One region of the Mycoplasma putrefaciens KS1 genome, then DNA from elsewhere that is predicted to be linked to it. Evidence: a T-box and tRNA genes for the amino acid it is inferred to sense, from the RefSeq annotation. Region 1 holds a T-box; the other holds one or more tRNA genes.

Region 1 (8,372 bases):
CATGAGAGATTGAAATAGCAATATTTTGCAGTTCGGCATTTAAAATAATTGGTTTAGAATCAATATAACTAATTTCAATTTTTGACATACTTACTGGAGTATCTAAAGTTTTAATAATTGCTTCTTTAACAGCTCATCGACCTGATAAAAATTCTCTTTTTTCTTGTCTATTTTTAGAATTAAAAATTGCTAACTCACTTTCAGATAATATTTTAAAAATAAGGCTTTCTTTAAGTTTAATTCGTTTATTTTCGACAATATCAATTCCAACTTTCATTATTTCACCACGTTTCATACAGACAATGTAAAATAAAACAATTACTAATTGCTTTTAAAATTTTATTATCTGTTAAAAGTTAATATTTTACTTCTATTTAATTATCTTAAAAAATTAAAATCAGAGCATAAAAACTCTGATTTTTATCTGATTTTAACTTTTAGATCAACATCTGCTAATTGCTCATATTCGATTTTTGCTGCATCAAGCATTCTTCTTGCAGCAACATATTCTTTGCTGTTGTGATATTTGTCTTGAGCATAATAAACTTTTTTAATCCCAGATTGAATAATGATTTTAGTACATTCATTACACGGAAATAAACTGACATAAAGATCACAATCAGTTAGATTAGTTCTAGCGCTAACAATCGCATTAACTTCTGCATGAGCAACATAAGCATATTTCAAATCAATTCAATCCTTTCCTTGTCTGTCTCAAGGAAACTGATCATCACTAACCCCTCTTGGAAAGCCATTATAACCAGTAGACATAATTTGATTTAACTTATTAACTACAATTGCTCCTACTTGAGTTGATGGATCTTTACTTCTCATAGCACTAGCTTTAGCAATTAACATAAAATATTGTTTTCATGTTAAATAGTTTTGACGTTTTTCCATAATATTTAAAATGCATTTATTCAATTACCAGCACCATTAAAACTTCCTTGTCACCCAATTTGTCTGGTAATTTGATTAATTTTTTCTAAACTAAATACTTTCTTTTTAAAGTATAAAGATAGAGTTGCTAAAATGTTGGTATCAACAGCTGGTATTAAAATAGGTAGAAATAAGAATACTAAACTAGTAACTACAATTGCAATGATTAGTAAAACTAAAATTATTTCCATTCATGATCATTTTTTGACAGGTGTTTTTAATAGTCCAATGATTGCACTTGATAATACCATTCCAATTCCAGTAATTAATAAACCATTAAATCCAAGTCCTAAAAAGAAGCTTAAAGCAATAATCATAATTATATAAGTTCAAGCTTTAGCTTGACTAAATTTAGCAACTGGAGTTTGTTGACCTGATGCATCCATTAATAACATCCCTAAAAAAATTCCAACTGTGCTTAACATTCCACCTGTATAAGTTGTAGGTAAAACTGAGCTTGCAAAAAGTCCTAAAATTAAATAACTAATAATTGAAGTAAAACTAAGTTTTAAAAGATTTGCAAAACCAATTTCAGCCATTTTAGTGATGTTAAAAAAGATTGTTCCAACTATCAGAGTTGTTAATATGTCAAAAAATAATGAATTTGATGGTTGCATTGGAGCAAGACCATAGCTAAAAATTCTTCATCATTGTCCACCTAAAATTGTTAGTTCTCAATTAGTTGCTCCAAAAATTAATGGAACTGCTTTTGTATCAATTTCTCTAGTTCTAAATTCTTCTTTAAAAATAAAATAACTTGCTATTTGTAATACGATTGGAATTATAATAAGCAGAATTAAAATAATTCATGAAAAGGTGATTTTATTATTTTTAAAACTATCAAGAAATTTATTAAGAGTTTTTAGATTTTCTTCAAGACTAGCTTCTTGAGTTTTTGACTGATCTTTTTGTTGGACAGTATCATTTTCAACATCAAAATTTAATAAGTTGGTTTTGTCAAAAAATGGTTCTAAGTTATCTTTTAAGTTTTGAATTGTTGAATATAAAATTTTAGTATTTGGTTTTTCAATAAGATCATTATTGCCGTCTTTATCAATAATGATCATAAAAACTTGAACAGGTTTATCAAGTGATTTTTGCATCTTTTTAACAACATATTCTAGTTCTTTATCCATTGAAATTGTTTGATCAAAATTAATTACAATTACTTGATATTGATTTGCTGAACTATACAGATAAGAAACACTAGAATTTACTTTTGATTTTAATAATTTAGTATTATAGTTACTTATAAAAAAATCTTCTAATAGCTTTTTATCTTTTAAAAAGTCTTTACTCACTCATATCACCTCTTAATTCTTTAATTTTATCATTAAATTCTTTTGGTAAATCGGCAATTAATTCAATTGTTTGGTTTGTGATAGGGTGTTGAAACTTTAACTTAGATGCATGAAGATACTGACCAAATGCAGTTTGACTTTCACTTAAACGACCATAAACAGGATCATTTAAAATTGGATGTTTAATAAAATTAAAATGTACTCTGATTTGATGTGTTCTTCCAGTTTCGATATCACACTTAACTAATGTAGCATTTTTAAAACGTTCAATAACTTCAAAATTAGTTTTTGCAATCTTAGAATTTTTACTAGTTACTGCCATTTTTTTGCGATCGTACTGATCTCGACCAATAGGAGCATTAATAACTGCTTTATTTTCAGCAATCACTCCTCATACTAAAGCATAATACTCTTTATAAATTTGGTGATTTGCTAACATTTCAGTTAGTCTTTTATGAGCTAGATCAGTTTTAGCAACAATTAGTAAGCCAGTGGTTTGTTTATCAATTCGATGTACAATTCCTGGTCTTAATGTCCCATTAATTGAAGAAAGTTTAATGTTATTTCCTAATAAAGCATTAACAATTGTTTTATCAAAATTACCAGCACCAGGGTGAACAACAATATTGTTTTGTTTATTAATTACTAAAAGATCATCATCTTGATAAACAATATCTAGATCAATTTTTTGAGCAATAATATCAGTTACTTGAGCATCAGCAATATTAATAATAATTTTAGAATTTGTTTTAACTATAAAATTGTTTGCATCAACTATTTGATCATCAACTATAACATTTTTTTCTTTGATTAATTTTTGAATATAAGATCTTGACAAGTTCTGATCTTTTAAAAGTTCAACTAATAATTTATCTAATCTAGAGTTTGGTTTGTCTGAAGTTAAAACTATTTGTTTCATTAATTAGCTTCTTTCCTTTTAAATTTAGTTCTTAAAAAGATAATTAACTCAATTATCACTACTACTATTCCAATTGCAATTCCACAATTAACTCATAGATCTGCTAGATTAAAAATGTACTGATCAGATCTAAAAAGAGTAAATCCTCAAACAAGAAAATCAACAACTCCACCACCAATGCCATCTTGATTAACTGGTGCTCAGGATCTTGCTAGTAAATTAGCAATACTTCCTGATAGGATAAATGTTAATGGAATAAGTCATCTCTTAGCATTTAAAAAGATAAATAAGATGATCATAAATAAAGTGACAATACTTGCTAAAACAATTACTAATGTTTTACTGTTTTGTAATCCACCATAAGCCATTCCTAAATTGATTGTGTATCTTAAGTGTAAAAAATTATTTATTAAGACTTTATGATCACCTAAATTAAAATTATTAACAACAATTGCTTTAGTTATTCAATCTGATGCAACTAAAAAAACCAAAATTGGCAGGCAAACAATTAATTTAAACTTTCATTGAAAGTTGTGATTTTTAATCTTAACTTTTAAATCTAATCATTTTTCTTTTAATCACATACTAATCACCTATAAACTCTCAACAACTTTGTTACACTCTCAACAAATCTCATCATTGAATAACTCATCAAATATTTGTCAACATCTTTGGCATTTAATACCTTGCTTTTGTTCAACTTTAATGTCAGCTAAATTACATTTAATAAAGTCCTGGTTGCTTTGTTCAACAAAAATAATAGAATTTACAATAAAAATTTGAGCTAACTCTTTGTATTGACTCAATTCTTTAAATTGGTCATTTAATTTAATAGTGACAACTGCTTCAAATCCCTTGTTGATAATCTTAGCTTCTCTTGCAATTTCTAAAGCCTTATTAACATCATCTCTTAAGTTCATAATCTTTTCTCATCTTAAATTAAATTCAGAATCCTGATCAAATTTTTGTGTTCTAAGATCTAATAAGTGAACTGATTGTGCTTTATTTGAAATATTTAAACAACTATAAACTTCTTCTATAGTATGAACTAAAATTGGTCTTAAGACATCAATTAGAGCTCATAATTGCTCATATAAAACTGTTTGAACTTGTCTTCTTCTAGTTGAATCAAATTTATGAATGTATAAAATATCTTTAATAAAATCTAGATAAAATGATGATAAGTTTTTAGTAACATAATTCATTGTTAAATTATAGATTTGATTGAATTGTAAGTTCTCATAATAATTTAAAACTTTGTCTTTAAATTGTGTTAAATTTGCTAGACTGTACTGATCAACTTGGCTTAGATTTTCTTGATAGTCTTTGTTTGGATCAAAATCTGATAAATTAGCTAAAATAAATCTAATCGTATTTCTAATTTTTCGATATGATTCACTAATTTGTTTAATAATTTCAGGTCCAATTTTTTGATCATCAGTAAAATCTGTTGAACAAACTCATAATCTTAAAATATCAGCTCCTAATTCATTTGAAAATTGAATTGGATCAACTCCATTTCCTAATGATTTAGACATTTTATTTCCTTTTTCATCAGTTGTCATACCATGTGAAATTAGTTTTTGATACGGAGATTTTGACGTATAAATTGTTGAGTTAATCATTGAAGCATTGAATCATCCACGATATTGATCATTTCCTTCTAAATAAACATCAAAAGGTAGATCTAGATCTTTAAAACGTTCAATCAAAGCAATAGCACTTGATCCAGAGTCAAACCAAACATCTAAAATATCTTGTTCTTTTTTCAGATTCTTATTTTGATATTCTTCAGGTAAGAAAAGATCAGCCGGTTCTTTAAACCATGCATTAGTTCCTAATTTATCTATTTGCTCAAGAGCATAAGCTAAAATTTTATTATTTAAAACTAAGTTATTAGCTTGATCATAAAACCCAATAATTGGCACTCCTCATAATCTTTGTCTTGAAATAGTTCAATCAGTTCTTTCTTCTAAAACTTGATATAAACGTTTTTTGGCTCATTTAGGATGAGTTTCAATTTTATTAACATTTTTTAAAATTTCATCTTTGACCGGTTCTAGGTTAACAAATCATTGTAATGTACAGCGATAAATAACTGGTTTTTTAGTTCTTCAGTCATGAGGATATGAGTGCGTTAGAAACTTTAATTTTAATAAATTATTTTTATTTGCAAGTCTAGTTGTAATAATCTTATTAGCATCGTCATAAAAAACTCCAACAAGTTCAGGATCTAAATTACTAATTTCATTTGAAAATTTACCTTGATTATCAATTGGGGCAAATGGCTCTAATTTATGTTGTTTAACAATTAAATAATCATCTTCACCAAATCCACCAGCAATATGAACCATACCAGTTCCTGATTCACTTGTTATGTGATGACCTAGAACAACTTTGTTAATGACTTTGTCATATAATGGATGAACATATTCAGTACCAATCAAATCACTTGCACTCAATTGTGAGAAAATTTCAAGCTCTTCTCATCCAATTTCTTGACTAACACTAGCTATTAAATCACTTGCGATGATAAATTTTTGTTGAGTATTTTTTGGTTTAACAAGACTATATTTAATTTCAGCTCCCACTGCTATTAATTGGTTTGATGGTAAAGTTCAAGGTGTTGTGGTTCAAATAACTAACTTTGTATTATTATCGAATTTAGTTGAATTAACAATATCACAAGACACATAAACTGACGGAGACTTCACATCTTTATATTCAATTTCAGAATCAGCCAATGCAGATTCGCTTGATGGCGATCAGTAAATTGGTTTTAGAGCTTTATAAATTAAGCCCTTTTGATACATTTTTTCAAATAGTCTTAACTCACTCATTTCATAATCATGTGTTAATGTCACATATTTAACATCATAATCAGTAAACATTCCTAGACGTTGAAATTGATTGGCTTGGTTTTCAACTTGATTTAAAGCATATTTTTCGCATAACTTTCTAAATGTTACAGCATCAATAGCTTTACGATCAACACCAGTTTTGGTAACTGCCGTTTCAATAGGTAGTCCATGAGTATCTCATCCCATAATAAATGGAGCATAATATCCCGCAGAATTTTTAAATCTAATAATGATATCTTTTAAAGTTTTATTTAAAGCATGACCAATATGTAAATCGCCATTAGCATAAGGCGGACCGTCATGTAATACAAATTTTGGCTTATGCTGATTTAATTTCATTTTTTGGTCATAAATTTTATTTGCTTGTCAAAATTGTTCAAAAATTGGTTCTTTATCCTTTAAACCTGCTCTCATATCAAATGAAGTTTGACCAATTAATAATGTATCTTTATATTTATTTGTCATAATTTAACTCCTTTCATAAAATAAAAATCGCTCTTTTAAGGAGCGATTTTACCGCGGTACCATCCTAGTTTAGATTATAAATATCTACAATCCATCTTTGTTGGTTGTAACGGTTCCACCGCGAAATTCTACTAAGCCAAGGCTTTTCTTTTTCGATAAGAAAAAGTGATATTTTATAAAAGCTTTTGCTAATTCACACCAACTATTAGCTCTCTGAAAAAAGTGATTTCATAAAACTTGTCTTTTAATCTATTTTTATTGATTTTATACCATTTTGGTTATTTTTACTAGCATTTTCATTTCTTCGAACAAAATTTAAACTTCTTGAAATATAGTCATCTTCATACTCGATAATCGACTTGGTATGATGAATACCATCATCATAAATTTTAACTTGATTTTTATCAGAATTCTCAACACTATTTTTAATTCGACACATTTTAAAACTATCTAAATAATTAGTAACTTTGTCATATCTATTGTGGAAGTATAAAACAGGAATGTATTGTTTTGATGGTTCTATTAAAGTCGTGAAATTTAATTCTGATAAATCAACTTTATATTCATCTTTATAAATCATTAAAATATCATTTAAAACCTCATTTCCAATTCCATGTAAAAATTTTGGGCTATTGTCATTTACCATTTTTCTAAGTAAATGTTTTGCTGACATATAGCTTGAATCAGATACAGCTCATTTAATATTCGCTTTTTTAATTAACTCTAGTTCAGTAAGTAAAAAATAATTAATTGTAAAAGCACCCATGCTTGCTCCAACTAAACCTAATGTTGCAACTTTATATTTTTCAATCAACCAATTAATAATAGCTTTTAAGTCCTGTTTTTCTTGATAACCTCAAGTTGTTAGCTCACCATCACTTGCACCATGATTTCTAAAATCAAAAGTTATAATGTTATAACCAAGTTGACGATAATGTCACAATAAGTATAAAACTTCAATCCTATTTGAATTATATCCATGAGCACCAATAATTCATTTATCTGTTTTGTTATGATTTAGTCAAATACTACCAGCAATTTTTAAACCATTACAAGACGAAGTAAAAAAGCTGATATCTGGAGTTTTGTACTCATTAATTCTTAGTCTTTTATTTGAGTTTCTGTTAATTGGGTTAAGTCATGAAAATAGTTTGATTGGGTTGAGATTAATTGAAAATCCATCTTGTCGTTTATAAATTATTTTTGAAAACTTAGAATTTCACATTACAATCATTGCTCTAGCAATGTTTGAGTATTGACCAGCCATAATTTCACTCCATTTAAATTATCTTAAGACTCTTATAAGATGTATTGATTTATTCTAATTCTAATTATAAATAGTTTTTAAAATTAAAAAAATATCTTAAATTAATAGAGGTCTTTAAAAATAAAAAGCTCTCAATTAAGAGAACTTTGTCTATTAAAATTAGTTAGTTTCTTTAGCAATAACACTTACCTTAGTACGGTTTTTTCCAAATCTTTCGTATTTAACAATTCCTGCTGCTAAAGCAAATAAAGTATCATCTCCACCACGTCCTACATTAATTCCTGGGTGGATTTTTGTTCCTCTTTGTCTAAAAATGATTGACCCCGCATTAGTAAACTGCCCATCAGATTTTTTAGCACCCAAACGTTTTGATTCTGAGTCACGTCCATTTTTAGTTGAACCTACTCCTTTTTTAGAAGCAAAGAACTGTAAACCTAATAAGAAACGCATATTAATTTATCTCCTTAAACTGTGTATTTTTAGGATATTGCATTGTTATTGTATGTAGTTGTATTTTTAACATATTTAACATAGTTTGTAGATAACTATCATTCAAATCCTTAGCTATGATAAGAATTTGATTATCTAAAACTTTTAAGCTCACCTTTTTGTGATAATTA
Region 2 (8,372 bases), 370 kb from region 1:
TACAAATCCTTCAACATAAGCTTTGTAAACTGTACCTTCTTTTTCTTTGTAAATAGCATTTACTAAAACCATTAATTGACTAATTGCAGTATTAAATTTTAGATCCGAAACCATTTCAGTTACTTTTTTCACAACATCATTATAGACAAAATCTAAATTAGCATTATTTTGATTAGAAAAACTTATTTTATTGATCATTCTATAACAACGATTTAATCATTTTAAACTTGCATCTAATCCATCAAAACTTCAAGGAAGTGAAGCATCTAAAGGACCCATAAACATTTCATACAATCTTAATGCATCAGCACCATGTGAGTCAATAACATCATCTGGATTGATGACGTTTCCTCAAGATTTTGACATCTTTCGTCCATCTGGGCCTAAAATCATTCCTTGGTTAAATAAATTTTTAAATGGTTCTTTGACAGGACAAATTCCTAGGTCATATAAAAAGTGGGTTCAAAATCTGGCATATAGCAAATGCCCTACAGCATGTTCTTGGCCACCAATATATAAATCAACAGGAAGTCATTTTTGCATTCTTTGTTTTGCTTGTTCTGAGTCTAAATCTATTAATTTATTTGGAGCATCAGTTAATAAATAAGCAATAAAATATCAACTTGATCCTGCTGATTGAGGCATTGTATTAGTTTCTCTTTTATACTTAACTCCAGCAATTTCAAAATTTACCCAATCAGTTAAATTAGCCAGCGGACTTTCTCCTGTTTTAGTTGGTTTGATATATTCAGTTTCAGGTAATGTCACTGGTAGATATTTATCATCAACTAAAATAATTTTTTGATCTTTTGTGTATAAAACTGGAAAGGGTTCTCCATAAAAACGTTGTCTTGAAAATAATCAATCTCTTAATTTATAGTTAATTTTTCTAATTCCTAAATGATTATCTTCTAAATATTTATAAATAACTTCTAGTGCTTGAACTCTGTCTAATCCATCTAAAATATCAGAATTAATATGAATATCTTCACCTACAAAAGCTTTAGATTGGTCTTTAGTTTTAATCACAAACTTAATAGGCAAATTAAATTTAGTTGCAAATTCTCAGTCTCTTTTATCATGAGCAGGAACAGCCATCACAGCACCAGTTCCATAATCACTTAATACATAATCACTAATTCAGATTTCAACAGCTTGTTTAGTAACAGGATTTGTTGCATAACTTCCAATAAACACACCAGTTTTTGGGCGCGATTCATCTTTACGATCAATTTCAGATTTTGATGATGTTTGTTGAATATAATTTTTAACTTCAGCTAGTTTATCAGCAGTAGTTAGTTTTAAAACTAACTCATTTTCAGGAGCCAGAACAATATAACTAACCCCATAAATAGTGTCAGCACGAGTTGTAAAAACAGGAATTTCGATGTCATTTGATTTAAAAATAATTTCTGCACCAACTGATTTACCTATTCAGTTTTTTTGTAAATCTTTGATAGACTGTGGTCAGTCTAGTTCATCTAAACCTTGTAATAATTTTTCAGCATAATCAGTAATTTTCAAAACTCATTGACGCATTTTTTTCTTAGTAACAGGGTGTTCTCCTCTTTCACTTAGCATCATTCCATTTTTTTCAATTATTTCATCGTTGGCTAAAACCGTTCCTAGTTCTTGGCATCAGTTAACTTCAACATCTCTTTTTTCAGCTAAATTATGTTGATATAATTTTTTAAAAATTTGTTGAGTAATTTTATAGTAGTTAGCATCAGCAGTGTTAACTTCTTTATCAAAGTCATAACTAAATCCCATTTTTTGAAGTTGAACTCGAAAATTATCAATATTTTTTAATGTAAATTCTCTTGGGTCATTACCAGTTTTTAAAGCATATTGCTCAGCAGGTAAACCAAAAGCATCTCATCCAATGGGGTGCAAAACATCATAACCTTGCATTCTTTTAAACCTAGCAAATACATCAGTTGCAGTATAACCCTTAATATGACCAACATGCAAACCAGCACCACTTGGATATGGAAACATGTCTAAAACATAAGATTTTTTATCACTAGTATCAGTTGTTTTGTAAAGATCATTTTCTTTTCAAAATTTCTGTCATTTTTTTTCGATTGCCTTATGCGAAAAATCCATACTTTCTCTCCTTTAACATTAATTATAATTTTATAGTTTATAGCTATTAAATACATTCTAAAAATATGTTAAATTTTATCACTAACACAATAAAAAAACACCTTAACGGTGTTTGCTAAATTTCCAAATGGTCGGAATAATTGGACTTGAACCAACGACCTCTCCGTTATCAGCGGAGTGCTCTAACCAGCTGAGCTATATTCCGAAGTTACAAGAATAATAATATATCTTTTTATCATTAAAATCAACATAAAAATAGCTAAATTATCAAATTTATCAGCTTTTTAATTTGCTCTTAACTTAGGTAATTTTTTGAATAAAAAACAACACATAAAGTGTTGTAAAAAGTATTAACGTTTTGAGAATTGGGGTGCTCGACGTGCTCCACGTAATCCGTATTTTTTACGTTCTTTAATACGCGCATCACGAGTTAATAAACCTTCATTTCTTAAAGCTTTTCTGTAGTCTTCACTTGCTTGTAATAAAGCTCTAGCAATCCCTAATCTAGTTGCTCCAGCTTGTCCAGTGAAACCTCCACCATTAACTTTAACTGTGATGTCAAAATCTTTTAATGTTCCAGTAGCAAGTAGTGGTTGTTCTAAATCTTGAACTAATGTTGCATATGGAAAAAAATCTAAAGCTGCTTTTCCATTAACGATTACCTTACCTGATCCAGGAGTTAAAATAACTTGAGCAATTGAAGTTTTTCTTCTTCCAGTTCCTCTATAAATAACTTTGTTGTTTGTCATTATTTTTTATCTCCTTTTTTAGTTTGAATTTGTAAAACTTCAGGCTTTTGAGCAGCATATGGATGTTCAGGACCTTTAAAAACATGTAATGCTCTAAATTGGTTTGCTCCTTGAACATTCTTAGGTAACATTAATCTAATAGATCTCTCTAAAATTTTAGTTGGATCTAATTGTCTTTGAACTGCAACTGTTCTTCTTTTTAGCCCACCTGGATACATTGAGTGGCGGTAATAAACTTTATTAGCTTCTTTTTTTCCAGAAAAAATTGCTTTTTCTGCATTAATAACAATAACGTGATCTCCATTATTAATGTGAGGTGTAAAATCAACTTTATGTTTTCCTCTTAACACAAGAGCAACTTGAGTTGCTAATCTACCCACAGTTTGTCCTTCTGCATCAACAACATATCATTTTTTATTAATATCTTTGGCAGAAATTAATGTAGTTTGTTTCATCTTTGCTAATTCCTTTACACGACTTGTCCGGGGTCTTATAAAGTGTAGTAAGCACTATAATATTATAAAGAAACTTTTTTATTTTATCAATTATAAAACTCTATCTTTTAGCGCTATTTAATTATCAATTTTAATAATAAAATCTTTGATGTAATTTAAACTTTTAGCTGCTAATCACTAGTATATTAATACTTTAAAATAATAAAAACACATCTGCTAGATGTGTTAGAGTAGTGATCTATGATTAATTAAATATAAAGTATCCAACTTCCTTCTTTGTATATGCAAAAGTTGACTAATTTATAAGTATATTAATACTAAAATGACATTGTTTTGAATTAAATTTTATCACTACATTAATATATTATTCTATTTGTTAATTAAATTCTATTTTTTGTAAAACTAAACCTTTAGCTTTAGCAATCAAAGCGGTTTTATTTCCTTTTCCTTGCAACATTGATTTTAAAGTTTCTGGTGTTATTTTTTTATTTAAATAACAAGCTAGACAATTGCCAACAATCATTCTAATTTGATATCTAATAAATCCAGCGGCTTTAAATTCGATTTGAACACGGTTATTTTTGTTTCTAAAAACTCTGATTGAATCAATTTTTCTGAAGCTATTAATATTTTTAAGTTCTTCTTGTTTCAATCCTGAAAATAACTTAAACTCATGTGTTCCGACAAATAAATCAAATATTTGTTGTAATTTATTAACATCAATTGGTTGATGTTTTCAAAAATATTCAAAGCGCTGAGTAAAAATATCAAACTGCTGATCATTAATAAAATAGCTATAAGTTTTTTGTTTTACTTCTCTGAGATTAAAACTAGTATCAACAAATTTAGCGTTAAGTATTTGAATATCAGATGGTAATGCTTTATTTAAAGCCTTAATAAATTTATCTAAAATTGGTTTAAAACTAATAACTAGTAAAACTTTTTGATCCACAGCATGTACTCCAGCATCTGTTTTACTTGCTGCAATTGTTTTAAAATCATTATTTTTAATAACTCTTTTTACAGCTTGATTTAAAACATCTTGAATTGCTATTGCATTAGTTTGATGAATTCAGCCATGATAATTAGACCCATCATACAACAAAGTTAATAAAATCGCGTTCATATTAATATGTTATTAATGAATCAATGTGTTGAATATGAAAATTATCAAATATTTGCCCTGGATTAATTCCATATAAAATCATAAATGATGCTAATAAAATACCTGTTGAAAAGATCACAAAATCAGTTCAACTAAAACTAAATTGCACAAATCTGGTTCTTCTGGCATTAGGATCATATCCTCTAGCATCCATTGCATAAGCTAAATCTTCGGCTTTTTGAAATGATGAAACTAATAAAGGAATAATTAAAGAAGTTAAGCTTTTTACTTTGTCTTTAAATTTTCCGTTTTTGATATCAATTCCACGACTAGCTTGAGCTTTCATAATTCTTCCAGCTTCATCAATTAAAGTAGGAATCATACGCAAAGCAATCGAAATAATCATCGATAAAATATGAACAGGAACTTTAATGATTTTTAATGGTGATAATAGATCTTCAATTGCTAAAGTTAATTCTAATGAAGGTGTGGTACCTGTTAAAATACAAGTTAGTGTAATCATTAAATAAATTCTAAATGACATAACAATAGCACTATATAGAGCTTTTTCACTAAATCAAAAAACTCTTCAATTAAAAAAATACCCAAGTGGTTCAATACCTTTTAATTCTGAATTTTTAGCAATAGCTTCAGTTATTCCTTGTTTGTTAATAACTCCACTAATGGCATCTCCGAGATGTATTCATTTAAATCCATTTAAGTCCATATTAGTTTTTACAAATTCATTGATTTTTTCAATTTCTTTTGCTGATGGATGAATAAAAAAGAAGTTTACAAATAAGATGATGATAAAAATAAATGATACAGGAACTAATAATCTTAAAAGTAAGCTAAAGTTTAATTTTGATAGAGCAAATAACAAAAAAATTACTGAACCAATCATTAAATAACCAGTAAATCCAATAGGAAAAAAAACAGACACAATTAATGAAATAATCATAAACATTTTAAGTCTTGGATCCATTTTATGAATTAAAGAATCTTTAGGAATGTATCTACCAAATGATATTCTCATATTTTTCTATTTTCCTTCTACTTTTTTGATTTTTGCTAGTGCAATTGCAAAATCTTCAATGGTTCTAATTTGTTTATTTAATAAGTTAATTTTTTTGTCTTTTAATTTATACATTAATTGATAAAGCTTTGGAGGATCAATTTCAATCTTTTTTAATAATTCAATGTTTGAAAAAATTTCAAATGGTGAACCAACTTCAATCACTTTTCCATTATGCATCACAATTACTTCATCAGCGATTCTTAAAACTTGATCCATATTGTGTGTAACCATGATAATACGTTTTTTAAACTCTTTATTTAACTTCTCAAACAAGTTCATAAAATCATCTTCACCTTTAGGATCTAGTCCACCAGTTGGTTCGTCAAGTACAAGTGTGTTGCCTTGCATTGCAATTATTCCAGCTACTGCAACACGACGCTTTTGACCTCCAGACAATTCAAAAGGAGAACGTTCTGCACATTCAATAGGTAGTTGTACTAATTCTAATAGTTCAGGAATTTTTTTATAAACTTCTTCTTTGTTTTCTCCTAAATGAACTGGTCCAAAAGCAATATCTTTTTTAACTGTTTCTTGAAATAGCTGGTATTCAGGAAATTGAAAAACTAAACCAATTTCTTTTCTTAATTGTTTTACTAAATGAATTTTTTTAATTTTGGCAGGAATTGGATAATCCCCAACCAAAGTTTGGCCAGTTTCAGTAACAATTAAACCATTAGTTAATTGGATCATAGTTGACTTTCCGCTACCTGTGGTTCCGATCACACACGTGATTTTATTTTTTTTAAAGGTTAAGTTTGTGTTTTCTAATGCTTTATGCTCAAATGGGCTTCCCTTTGAATAAGTATAAGAAACATCTTGTAAAACTATATCTTTACTAAAATCAAATTGTTGATTTTGTGCTGATTTTTTCTTATTTAAACTTCACATATCTTATCTACCAACTCATCAATGTTTTGAATATTTGGAACGTTTATTCCTTGTTTTTCTAGTTCTTCTTTTACTAGTGATACAAACGGAACATCTAATTGGATTTTTCTTAGAAATTCTTTGTCACCAACTATTTCTAAAGGTTTGCCAACTTTTACTAATTTAGCATGATCTAAAACAATTACTTTGTCGGCATTTAAAATTTCGTCCATATCATGAGTAATTGAAATAATGGTTTTAACTCCCCTTAGTTGCACCATAATTTCTTTAATTTCACGTTTACCTTTAGGATCTAACATACTTGTTGCTTCATCAAAAATCATAATATCAGGATCTAAAGCTAAAGTTGAAGCAATTGCTACACGTTGTTTTTGTCCACCACTCAAGTTTAAAGGTTCTTTTTTTAAAGCTGATTGCATACCAACCTTTTGAGCTGCTTGTAGTATAATTTCAGGCATTTTAGCTGGATCAACTCTTTTATTTTCTAATCCAAAAGCAATGTCTGCTTCAACTGTTGATCCAATAAATTGGTTATCAGGATTTTGAAAAACAATTCCTAGAAATTTTCTAATTTGTTCAATATTTGTATCAGTAACTTTGTTACCAAAAATACTAATTTCTCCTTCTTGAGCAGTTAAAACACCTATTAGAATTTTTGATAAAGTAGATTTTCCACTACCATTATGACCAATAATAGTTACATATTCACCCTTATTAATTGAAAAACTAACATTATCAATAGCTTTAGCAAAATTTAAACCATATCTAAATGACAGGTTTTTAATTTCTACAGCAATATCATTTTCTTTTTTTAATTTAGCTCCGCGTCCTTGTTCATTAACTGCATCTTTATACTCATTAAAAAGATATTTTGCATGGCTATATTCTTCTTCTGCTTTTTTAATATCTGCTTGGTTTTTTGATTTTTTAACTTGTTTTAATAACTTTTCAGCATTTTTTAAATTATCTTTAAAGATTTTTGTTGAGGCTAATTCATGGATTTTCGCTTTTAAATTTTTAATCTCTAATTTTAAGTCATCTTTTTGTTGTTTATCAAAATTATCTTGTCTTATTAAATTAATATATTTTTGGTTTAACTCAGATAGTTCTACATATAATTTATTTAAAGATAACTTAAAAATATTTAAATCTTCATCACTTATTTTATTGGAATTAAAATCATCAAATAACTTTTTATTCTCCATTTAAAAATCCTCATTTCTATTTAGCATAGTTATAATAATTATAAATTAAAGCTATATAAAATTGAACATTATCATCCAACTAATAACAAGCTGTTTGATTATAAAAAATAAGGCTTAAAAGCCTTATAAATTGAGACTAGACTAATTCAATGATAACCATAGGTGCATTATCACCTTTACGATTATCCAATTTAAGAATTCTAGTATATCCACCGTTTCTGTCTTGATATTTTTTAGATAAATCATTAAATAGTTTTTGCAGAGCTGTTTGTTTTTTGTCTGCTTGAATATCTCTTAGTCAACTTGCCGCTTGACGTCTTGCATGTAGGTCACCACGTTTGGCTAAAGTGATCATTTTGTCAAAATGTTTTCTTAATTCTTTTGCTCTAGTTTCAGTAATTTCTAAACGTTCAGTAATAATTAATTCAGTAGTTAAATTACGCATTAAACTAGTTCGTCAAGCTGTGTTTTGACCACGTTTTTGAATGTATGACATTTTTTCCTCCTATTTGTTATTATGATTGTCTGAATGTTAATCTTAATTGAGCAACTTTTTCTTTAATTTCTTTTAATGATTTACGTCCTAGATTTCTGATTGAAGCAATTTCTTCTTCATTTTTAGAAATTAATTCTCTTAAAGTATCAATTCCTGCGCGCTTTAAACAATTTAAACTTCTTTGAGTTAAGTCCAACTCTTCAACTGTTTTATCTAATTCTTTTTCTTCTTCATTTTCTAAACCAATAATTTCAACATCATTTATTTCTTGACTTAGATTAATAAAGAAT

Evidence for each region. A T-box is a leader RNA that pairs with one kind of tRNA and senses whether it is charged. The one in region 1 lies ahead of ileS (isoleucine--tRNA ligase), so its partner is inferred to be a tRNA-Ile.
Region 2: it encodes a tRNA-Ile, which carries the amino acid that the T-box ahead of ileS (isoleucine--tRNA ligase) is inferred to sense. The anticodon was not compared.

Annotation. Positions count from the first base shown of each region.
Region 1 is NC_015946.1:544,810-553,181, forward strand. Features, by position in the region: gene MPUT_RS02415 (holo-ACP synthase) at 1-295, opposite strand, end outside; gene MPUT_RS02420 (deoxycytidylate deaminase) at 421-900, opposite strand; gene MPUT_RS02425 (hypothetical protein) at 906-2,240, opposite strand; gene MPUT_RS02430 (RluA family pseudouridine synthase) at 2,233-3,159, opposite strand; gene MPUT_RS02435 (signal peptidase II) at 3,159-3,743, opposite strand; gene ileS (isoleucine--tRNA ligase) at 3,753-6,485, opposite strand; T-box leader at 6,521-6,744, opposite strand; gene MPUT_RS02445 (alpha/beta hydrolase) at 6,730-7,752, opposite strand; gene rpmA (50S ribosomal protein L27) at 7,912-8,202, opposite strand; gene MPUT_RS02455 (ribosomal-processing cysteine protease Prp) at 8,204-8,372, opposite strand, start outside.
Region 2 is NC_015946.1:172,636-181,007, reverse strand. Features, by position in the region: gene leuS (leucine--tRNA ligase) at 1-2,106, opposite strand, end outside; tRNA gene MPUT_RS00865 (tRNA-Ile) at 2,235-2,311, opposite strand; gene rpsI (30S ribosomal protein S9) at 2,457-2,855, opposite strand; gene rplM (50S ribosomal protein L13) at 2,855-3,310, opposite strand; gene MPUT_RS00850 (tRNA pseudouridine synthase A) at 3,687-4,436, opposite strand; gene MPUT_RS00845 (energy-coupling factor transporter transmembrane component T family protein) at 4,438-5,451, opposite strand; gene MPUT_RS00840 (energy-coupling factor transporter ATPase) at 5,458-6,381, opposite strand; gene MPUT_RS00835 (energy-coupling factor transporter ATPase) at 6,369-7,586, opposite strand; gene rplQ (50S ribosomal protein L17) at 7,723-8,082, opposite strand; gene MPUT_RS00825 (DNA-directed RNA polymerase subunit alpha) at 8,102-8,372, opposite strand, start outside.